Regions from separate parts of the Lactococcus sp. S47 genome, predicted to be linked through region 1. Evidence: riboswitches for the same ligand, from Rfam matches in the RefSeq annotation. Region 1 holds a riboswitch; the other holds the start of a gene.

Region 1 (4,758 bases):
ATACCAACCTCCAGATTTAATCAAATCTTCATGCAAACCACGCTCAATCACTTTTCCTTCATCTAGTACGAGAATTTCATTAGCTTCCATTACTGATGACAACCTGTGACTGACAACTAACGTTGAACTTTCATGACGTAAGGCCTTCAAATTTGACAAAATTAACTGTTCAGTCTTGGCATCAACAGCTGACAGCGCATCATCTAAAATCAATAATTTAGGCTGAATAAGTAGCGCCCTCGCAATAGATAACCTTTGCTTTTGTCCACCAGAAAGTGAAACGCCACGCTCGCCAACCAAAGTATCATAACCTTCAGGAAAAGCAATAATATCATCATGAATTCCAGCTGCTTTAGCTGCAATTTCAACTTCTTCTTGACTCGCTGACATCTTAGCAAAGCGAATATTATCTCTGACAGACATCGAAAATAGAAAATGTTCTTGCGGAACATAACCAATCGCTGGCAAATATTCATCTAATTGATAATCCATAATATCATGGTCAGCAAAAGTAATATGTCCTTTGTAATGGTCAAACTCTCTCATTAAAAGTTTAATAATCGTTGATTTTCCTGCACCTGTTCGTCCGACCAAACCTAAAACATGACCTTCTTTTAAATCAAATTGAACTTTCTCCAGATTGCGCCCTTCATTCTCATTTGGATAAGTAAAACTTTCAATATCAAAAAGGAGTTGACCTTCTTTTGGCATTTTCAAAGTACCTTCAGAAATTTTTGATTCCGCTTTTTGAGCTAATAATTTTTCTACTCGACTGTATGAAGCTCTTCCACGTTCAATAACATTAAAAAGAACACCAATAGCAAACATCGGCCAGACCAAATTTCCGATATAAGTCATAAAAGCAACTAACTGACCAATCGTTAAAACGTGGTGAACAACATAGTAGCCCCCTAAAAGAATGGTTAAAGTATAAGATAAACCAACAATTAAAGTGATTAAAGGATCGTACATTGAGTCAATCCAATTGACCCTAATAAAGGCTTTATCAATATTATCTAACTTAACTTGGAAATCAGCCATATCTTGTTCTTCTTCACCAAAAGATTTGATTGCTTTCATTCCTGTAATCGATTCTTGGACTTTATCATTCATTTCAGAGAAGGTTTCTTGGGTATGTTCAAAACTTACATGAATTTTATCCCCTAAAACTTTAGATACTAGCGCGAGTAAAGGCAAAGGAAGGACAGCAATAATTGTCAAACGCCAGTCGATAAATAAGAGCATAGCAATGATTGTCATCCCGCCCGTCATTAAAGAATCTGCCCAAGTCAAAACACCAAGTCCAGCAACACTCTGTATCGCTTGTAGGTCATTTGTCGCATGAGCCATCAAATCGCCAGTCCGATTTCTCTGATAAAAAAGGGTATCCATTCTTAAAAAATGCCTAAAAAGCCGACTACGGATTATTTTTTCCAGTTTAAAGGCTTCACCCCAAATATTTGTAGACCAAAGAAAACGAAAGCCATATTCAACGAGTGCAGTGATCAATAAAATACCAGAAAAACTCAAAATTAAGGGTAAAGTCAGGTTACGCTTAACAATATGGTCAATAATTTTTCCGATAATTAAAGGCGGGATCAAGTGAGTTAAAGAAACAATAAAAAGGGCTAATAGACCAACGCCATAACCTTTTCTCTCTGCCTTAAAAAACCACCATAAATCTTTAAAAATTTTCATACAGTCTATTCCATTTTATTTTATAATATTCTAAATATTAGTATACCATAAAGAAAGCGTTTAAAACAGACTATATGAAGTGAGATTCCCACTTATTTACTATTTAAATAAAAAAAGAAACTTCAAATCAATGAAATTTCTTTTTTTATTAAGCATTATAAAATTTTACGACTTTGTTTTTCTTGAACACTGCAACAATCAAACCAAATACCAGAGCAAAGATGATGTACTGCAAAGCATTAAAAGGTAAAACTACTGTTAAAAGATAAGTTGGATTCAAAGTAACTGATAGAGAACCCATATTAAAAAGATGAGTTGCTCCAACAAAAATCTTATCAACATCGAAGCCAGCAGCTAAACGATAGAGAGGGAGTGCGTAGAAAACATTCAATACCATCATCACAAGAACTGATGCGATGGCTGCTAAAACAACACCAACTGTATAGTTTTTGATTGAGAATTTTTTCTTTGTAAAGAACCAAACAATTGCCATGAAGATTCCCAAAGCAATGAAGTTCATCGGCACACCAATCCAAGTTGATGGCCCTTGATTAAATAGGAGATACCATAAGATAGAGCGAATAAAGAGGATAATAAATCCATCACCCAATCCCAAAGTAAAGACTCCAATAAGTACTGGAATGATTGAGAGTTCAACTTTCATAAAATCAATTCCAGGCAATAGCGGAAACTGCAAAATCGGCAATAATAAGATTGTTGATAATGCAGCAAGCATGGCAATTAATACCATCCGACGTGTTTTAGACATAAAAAAACCTCCAAATATGAGAAAATAATTCTTCAAATTTCGAGGAAGTTGATAGACATTTTTGGTTTGGCTAAAAACAGTAATCCAACCGAAGTTGATTACACTACAAAAATTGTTCATCTTCTTCCATCCAGACTTTACTGTCGCTAGCAGATTCTCACTGCTTCAATCGCCGTAGCGAATCGCGGAGTCATAAGGTCAAAGCCCTATTTACCGCCGGTCCCGAATTACACGGTGCCCTGAAGATATTTTTATTATAGCACAAAAATAGTTTGCTTATCAAGAATAAGATTTGCTTAAGAAATAAAAAAACAACTCTTTATCAGAATTGTCTTTTATAATAATCACTTAATTTCCTTGGGCTGCATTAATCAATTGAGAAACTTCTTTTTTACTCAAACGACGAAATTGTCCTGTTGGAAGTCCATCCAATGTAAGAGTTCCATATTGAATACGACTCAATTTTTGTACTGGAAGTCCTGCAGCCGCAAACATTTTTTTAACTTGATGATTTTGTCCTTCATGGATAGTTAAACTAACAATCGAATGATTTTTTGTTTTCTCTTGTTTGATAATCTCATAACGGGCGGGACTAACTTTTTTACCTTCAATAGTCATACCTAAAGTTAAAGGACGCAAGTTTTCTTTGTTCGCTTGACCTTCTACCTTAGCAACATAGACCTTATCAACGCCATGACGTGGGTGAGTCATCATATTCGTAAACTCACCGTCGTTTGTAAGCAAAAGCAAACCGCTTGTGTCCCAGTCCAAACGTCCCACAGGGTAAATCCGTTCTTTAACTTGAGGCATTAAATCCATTACCGTTTGACGTCCTTTGTCATCGCTAACTGAAGAAATATAGCCTCTTGGTTTATTTAGAAGATAATAAACGGGTTCTTCGTTATAAACTGCTACTCCATTAACTTCAACGATATCTCCAGTTGAAACTTGATAACCCAAGTTTGTCATTGGAACATTATTTACCGTTACTTTTCCCGCTAAAATTAGTTCTTCTGCTTTACGTCTGCTTGCCACACCTGCATGGGCCAAATATTTATTGATTCTCATTTTCTTCACTTTCGTTAAATAAGGTTTGTTCTTCTGCGATAAATCTTGACTCATCTATTTCAGGTAATTCATCTAAATGATTAATCCCAATATAGTCTAAGAAAAATTCAGTTGTTGCATAAAGACTTGGACGTCCTGGTGCTTCAACTTGCCCGACCTTTTCAACCAAATCAAAAGCACGAAGTGTTGAGAGAACACCTGAGGAATTCACTCCGCGGAGCTGATCGATTTCGAGTCGAGTTAAAGGTTGCTTATAAGCAATAATTGATAAAACTTCAAGAGCTGATTTTGACAAGGATTGATTAAGAGGAGTTTTGGCATAGTTTTTAAGAATTTCTGCAAACTCTTCTTTTGTAGCCATACGATATTTACCTGCAGTTTCAATAATCGTTAAAGCAGATTCTTCATCAGAATGATATTTTTCTTTTAAGTAATCAATTTGTTGCTGACAAGCTTGTTTAGACATTTCTGTCAATGCTGACAATTCTGCCAAAGTTAAACCAGCTTCGCCAGATACAAAAAGTAAGAGTTCACAACTTGCTGTCTTATTCACTAGTTTCTTTTCTTTCTAAAATAATTTCTCCGAAAAGCTCTCTTTGAGAAAAAGAAATCTGTTGATTTTTGATTAATTCTAAAAGAGCCATAAAAGTGGTGACGAGTTCATCTTTATTAGTAGAGCTAGAAAATAAATCTGAAAATTTACATATTTTTTGTTCTGTAAATCTAGTACTTAACTCTAAAATCTTATCAGCGATTGTAAATTTCTCAGCTGCTATTTTTGTATTTTCGTCTTGAAAATGTTGTCTTTTCAACTCAAGAATTTTAGTAAAAGCTAGAAATAAATCTAAAGCAGATTTATCCTGCAAAAGTACAGTTTCATCAGTGATAATTTCTGTCTTAGCTTTTGAATAAAAGTGACTACGTTCCTGATGAAGTTCATCTAAATCTTGTGACAACATTTTATATTTCCGATATTCATCAATTTGAGCCAATAAATCATACTCAAGTTGTTCTGTATCTTCAATAAAAGTTTCGGTAACTGTCGGTAAAAGTCTTCTTGATTTAATTAACATCAGTTGACTTGCCATTAACATGTACTCTCCAGCTACTTCCAATTCAAGTTCTTTCATGGTTTGAATATAGATAAGATATTGCTCAATAACTGGTACCAATGGAACTTCAAAAATATCCATTTCATACTGACTTACCAAATGCAATAAAAG
Region 2 (4,758 bases), 290 kb from region 1:
CGAAGTTTATTAATCAAACCAATTCCACGTCCTTCTTGTCGAAGATATAAAAGCACGCCACGCCCCTCATCATTTATTTTTTTTAATGCCTCTTCTAATTGTCCACCGCAGTCACATTTCAAAGAACCAAAAGCATCACCAGTTAAGCATTCTGAGTGAACGCGGCAAAGAATAGCTTGACCGTCACCAATATCTCCTTTAACTAAAGCAACATGGTGCTCACCATTTATTTTATTGACAAATCCTAAAATATCAAACATACCATATTTCGTCGGTAGTTTAGCTCTAGTCACCTGTTCTACTTGCAGTTCATTTTGCTTAAGATACTCTTGAATAGCTTTAATTGTGATATATTTCAAGCCCCACTCTTGCGCTTTTTCCTTCAGTTTCACCTTATGCATCATTGTTCCATCTTCGTCCATTATTTCAACGCAGACACCTACTTCTTTTAAACCAGCCAGACGCAACAAGTCAACCGTAGCCTCAGTATGACCATTTCGCTCTAAAAGGCCATTTTTCTTGGCAATAAGTGGAAATACATGACCTGGTCTACGAAAATCACTTGGTAAACTCTCGGCATCAACAAGTTTTTTTATGGTTAAGGCCCGTTCAAAAGCCGAAATTCCTGTGCTAGTTTCAATATGATCAACCGAAACTGTAAAAGCTGTTCCATGATTATCTGTATTTTTATCTACCATTGCTTCTAATTGTAAATTCTTAGCATAAGTTTCACTGAGTGGTGCGCAGATCAAACCTTTGGCCTCACTTGCCATAAAATTAATTATTTCTGGGCTGATAAATTCGGCCGCACAGATAAGGTCGCCCTCATTTTCTCTATTTTCATCGTCACTAACAATAATCATTTCCCCTGCTTTAAGTGCAGCAAGTGCTTCTTCTACTTTATTATATTGGAACATTTTATCTCCTATAAAAATCCGTTGTTAAATAGTTTTTCTTTAGTTACTGAAGATTCTTTCATCGAAGAACTACTATCGCCCCATAATTTTTCTATATATTTCCCCAAAATATCATTTTCTAAATTAACAGTATCACCCACTTTTTTATCTGCCATTATCGTCTCTTTGAGCGTATGTGGAATAATGGAAACACTAAAAGATTTCGACTTAACCTGAGCAACTGTAAGACTAATCCCATCAATCGTAATTGAGCCTTTTTCGACGATATATCTCATTAAATTTAAGCTCGTTTTGATTTCAAACCAGATGGCATTTTCTTCTTTTTTTACTTCTAAAATCTGGCCAACTCCATCAATATGCCCTGACACAATATGCCCACCAAATCGGCCATTTAATGACATCGCTCGTTCTAAGTTAACTTTGGCACCCACATTTAAGGTCCCAAGATTTGAACGATTTAGACTTTCAGGCATAATATCAGCCGTAAATTCTTTTTGATTAAATTCAGAAACGGTCAGGCATAAACCATTTGTTGAAATAGAATCTCCAAGTTTCATATCCTCTAAAATCAAGGAAGCACGGATACTAATTTTGAAGGATTTTTCTCTTTTTTGCAGGCGACTCACTTTCCCTATTTCTTCAATTATTCCTGTAAACATTAAAGAAGCTCACTTTCTAATAAAATATCTTCTCCTAGATAGGTTATTTGAGCCCTTTCTAGGAGATAGGCTTGATTGGGGTGCTCAATTCCATGTCCTTCAACTGGACTTGGTGCTTCTTTTCCACCAAATATTTTAGGGGCAATGTAAGTTTGAACTTTTTGGACTATCCCTGCTTTTAATGCCGAAGCATTTAATGTCCCTCCACCTTCCAAGATGATACTGTCAATCCCTTTTTCTCCTAACTTTTTGGTCAATTCTTTCAAATTCAATCTTCCTTCTAGGCAAGAAACTAAAATAATTTCACAACCCCCTTTAAGAAAAGAAGCTTGTTTTTTGGGGTCAGACTCAGCTGTAGCAATAATCGTTGGAATTTCAGTAGCTGTGGAAACAATCTTGGAAGCTAAAGGACTTCTTAAATGAGTATCACAAATGATTCTTATCGGATTTTTTCCATTTTCCAACCTGACAGAGAGTTGTGGATCATCTAAAATAAGCGTTTCAACACCAATCATAATTGCCATAAAACGTGAACGGTCTTGATGTACTTTCTGTCTTGCAATTTCACCTGTAATCCATTTTGATTGACCTGCTGATGTCGCAATTTTTCCGTCTAAAGTCATTGCATACTTCATCATGACATAAGGAAGCCCTTGACTAACATAATAAAAGAAAATTTTATTTAATTCTTCACATTCTTTTTCTAAGACATTGATAGAAACTTCAATTCCAGCTTCTTTCATTGCTTTAATTCCTTTTCCTGAAACCAAGGGATTGGGGTCTAAATGCCCGATAACAACACGCTTAATTCTATTTTTTATAATCGCTTCAAAACAAGGGGGTTGTTTTCCCTGATGCGCACAAGGCTCTAAGGTCACATAAAGCGTGGATCCTTCGGGAGATTCGTTACAATCCTTAAAAGCATTGATTTCCGCATGAGCTTCCCCATATTTTTCATGATAACCTTGACCAATAATTCTCCCTTCTTTGACAATAAGGGCTCCTACTTGAGGGTTAGGGTTGACATTACCACCTCCTTTTTTTGCAAGTACAATTGCTAAATCCATGTAGTATTCGTCTTTTTTCATCTATTCATCCTTTCTAATAAAAAATAAGACCCTAAAATAAAATTTCAGGGTCTTTTGATAAATTTTCTATTTTTTTCGAGCAAAAATGCAGCTCAAAAAACCAAAAATGGAGTGAATTATATAAATTCACTCCAGAGTTTTAGGCTAAATAGACATAATACTGACTAGAGTATTATGGTTTTATTATCTTCTTTCATCCAGACTATACTGTCGGCCTCGGAGTTTCACCGAATCATGCTGCAAGCAGCTCGCGGGCTATACCGCCGGTAGGGAATTACACCCTGCCCTGAAGATTTATTCAATTGTAGCTAAAGTATAGCATTTAAATTTAAAGATTGTCAAGAAATAAAAACGTATTCTTTAAAATAGCAATTTCTCAAGTTAGTTATTAATAGTTTTCGCCTATTTATTTGCTCAAAAATTACAATTTTGCTAAAATGGCTCTATTAGAACATAGGATATCTTATCATGCAAGAAATAAAAATAAACCCTCAACTCACTTGGCTTTCTTTTAATGTCGAAGACCTTAGAAATACTTCTGAACTTGCTACTTATGGTATTGACTTAGAAACGCTTCAATATGCCGAAGATAAAAATGAACGTCCTCACACGGAGTTCATCCCTGATAGTCAAGACTTTGTACTGATTTTCAATAGTCTGGATTTACTCAATTCAGAAGTTCATTATAAGACGGTTCCCATTACTTTTGTAGCACAAAAAAATCGATTAATTACTCTTTATCATCCAGAAAATGAATATTTAATTAATCAAATTAAAAAATATTGTTTTCAAAATGAACCAGAAACAGTTTATCATCTTCTTTTCATCAGTTTATTTTTGATTTCAGAGGCTTTCTTTCCTTACTTAGAACAAATTGATAAATCAAAAGAAGAAATTAATCAAAAGTTGCGTGAAAAAACAACAAAGAAAAATTTGTTGGCCCTTTCTGATATTGAAACGGGAATGCTGTATATTGTATCTAGTGCCAACCAAAATACTCTACTACTTGAACAACTTAAAACTAAAAGTATTTACAGACAGTTCAATGAAACTGAAAAAGAGCAGCTTGAAGATGCAATTATCGAAGCACAGCAGCTTGCCAGTATGACACACCTTAATGCTCAAATTCTTGAACAATTAGCAGGGACTTATAATAATGTCCTTAATAATAATTTGAATGATAATATGACGACTTTGACAATTGTTTCTGTACTTTTGGCAGGATTAGCAGTCATCACCGGTTTTTTTGGAATGAATGTACCACTTCCACTTACTAACCAAAAAGATGCTTGGGTTTGGATTATTGGAGCTTGTATTATTCTTTGGCTACTTTATGCGGCACTTTTTCGTTATATTATTGGTCGAAGACAATAAAAAAATCAGCCAAAGCTGATTTTTTTTATTTTATTTTTACGCTTGCAATTTTTTCAAGATCATCAGCAATTGGATGTCCATTGCTTGTTCGATCTGATAATGATAAATCGCACAAATTGATATCGTATTTCTTGCCAGTCTCACTGATAACTTCTAATACTTGTTCATCAGTTTCTTTTGTCGCTGGTGCTTTAGCTTGACTGAACAAATCTAATTCTTCGGTCAATGCTGATAAATCAGCAGTCGAATTGATTAAACCGGCTGCAAAGACAGTATGATTATTTGTCTTCAAGGTTCGTAGTACTTGAAGGCCACGGTTAGCACGTGAGGTGGCCGGAATATCATCCGTCTTAACACGTTTGATAAATGCCCGTTGAGTCAAAAGGTACCAACTATTTGAGTTAACAAAGAAGGCGGACTTAATTTTATCGCCATTTTTAAGATTCATGGCCTTGACTCCTGCAGCTCTAGCACCCAAAACCGGAACGTCATCAAGATTAAAGCGAAGGGCATAACCATTTTCAGAAATAAGCATGAGGTCTGCAAATTGAACTGGAGTGATTAGAACAATTTCATCATCTTCTCCTTTAAGTTTAGCACATGGAGTAGATTTTGAACGATAGGTCCGCCAAGGGGAGAAACTTTCACGTTCAATTTGTTTTATTTGTCCATTTCTTGTGACAACAACTAGATTTTCACCAGCAAATTCATCCACAATCT

What was found. A riboswitch is a leader RNA that binds a small molecule or an ion and turns the genes downstream of it on or off. The one in region 1 is predicted to bind FMN.
Region 2: linked by a shared signal. The riboswitch ahead of ribD (bifunctional diaminohydroxyphosphoribosylaminopyrimidine deaminase/5-amino-6-(5-phosphoribosylamino)uracil reductase RibD) and the one ahead of IAE52_RS02075 (ECF transporter S component) in region 1 are both predicted to bind FMN.

The regions. Positions count from the first base shown of each region.
Region 1 is NZ_JACVUB010000001.1:443,553-448,310, forward strand. Features, by position in the region: gene IAE52_RS02070 (ABC transporter ATP-binding protein) at 1-1,698, opposite strand, end outside; gene IAE52_RS02075 (ECF transporter S component) at 1,847-2,467, opposite strand; FMN riboswitch at 2,582-2,718, opposite strand; gene IAE52_RS02080 (pseudouridine synthase) at 2,816-3,535, opposite strand; gene scpB (SMC-Scp complex subunit ScpB) at 3,522-4,088, opposite strand; gene IAE52_RS02090 (segregation/condensation protein A) at 4,081-4,758, opposite strand, start outside.
Region 2 is NZ_JACVUB010000001.1:155,891-160,648, reverse strand. Features, by position in the region: gene ribA (GTP cyclohydrolase II) at 1-917, opposite strand, end outside; gene ribE (riboflavin synthase) at 926-1,576, opposite strand; gene ribD (bifunctional diaminohydroxyphosphoribosylaminopyrimidine deaminase/5-amino-6-(5-phosphoribosylamino)uracil reductase RibD) at 1,576-2,664, opposite strand; FMN riboswitch at 2,846-2,962, opposite strand; gene IAE52_RS00735 (magnesium transporter CorA family protein) at 3,133-4,038, shown strand; gene parC (DNA topoisomerase IV subunit A) at 4,064-4,758, opposite strand, start outside.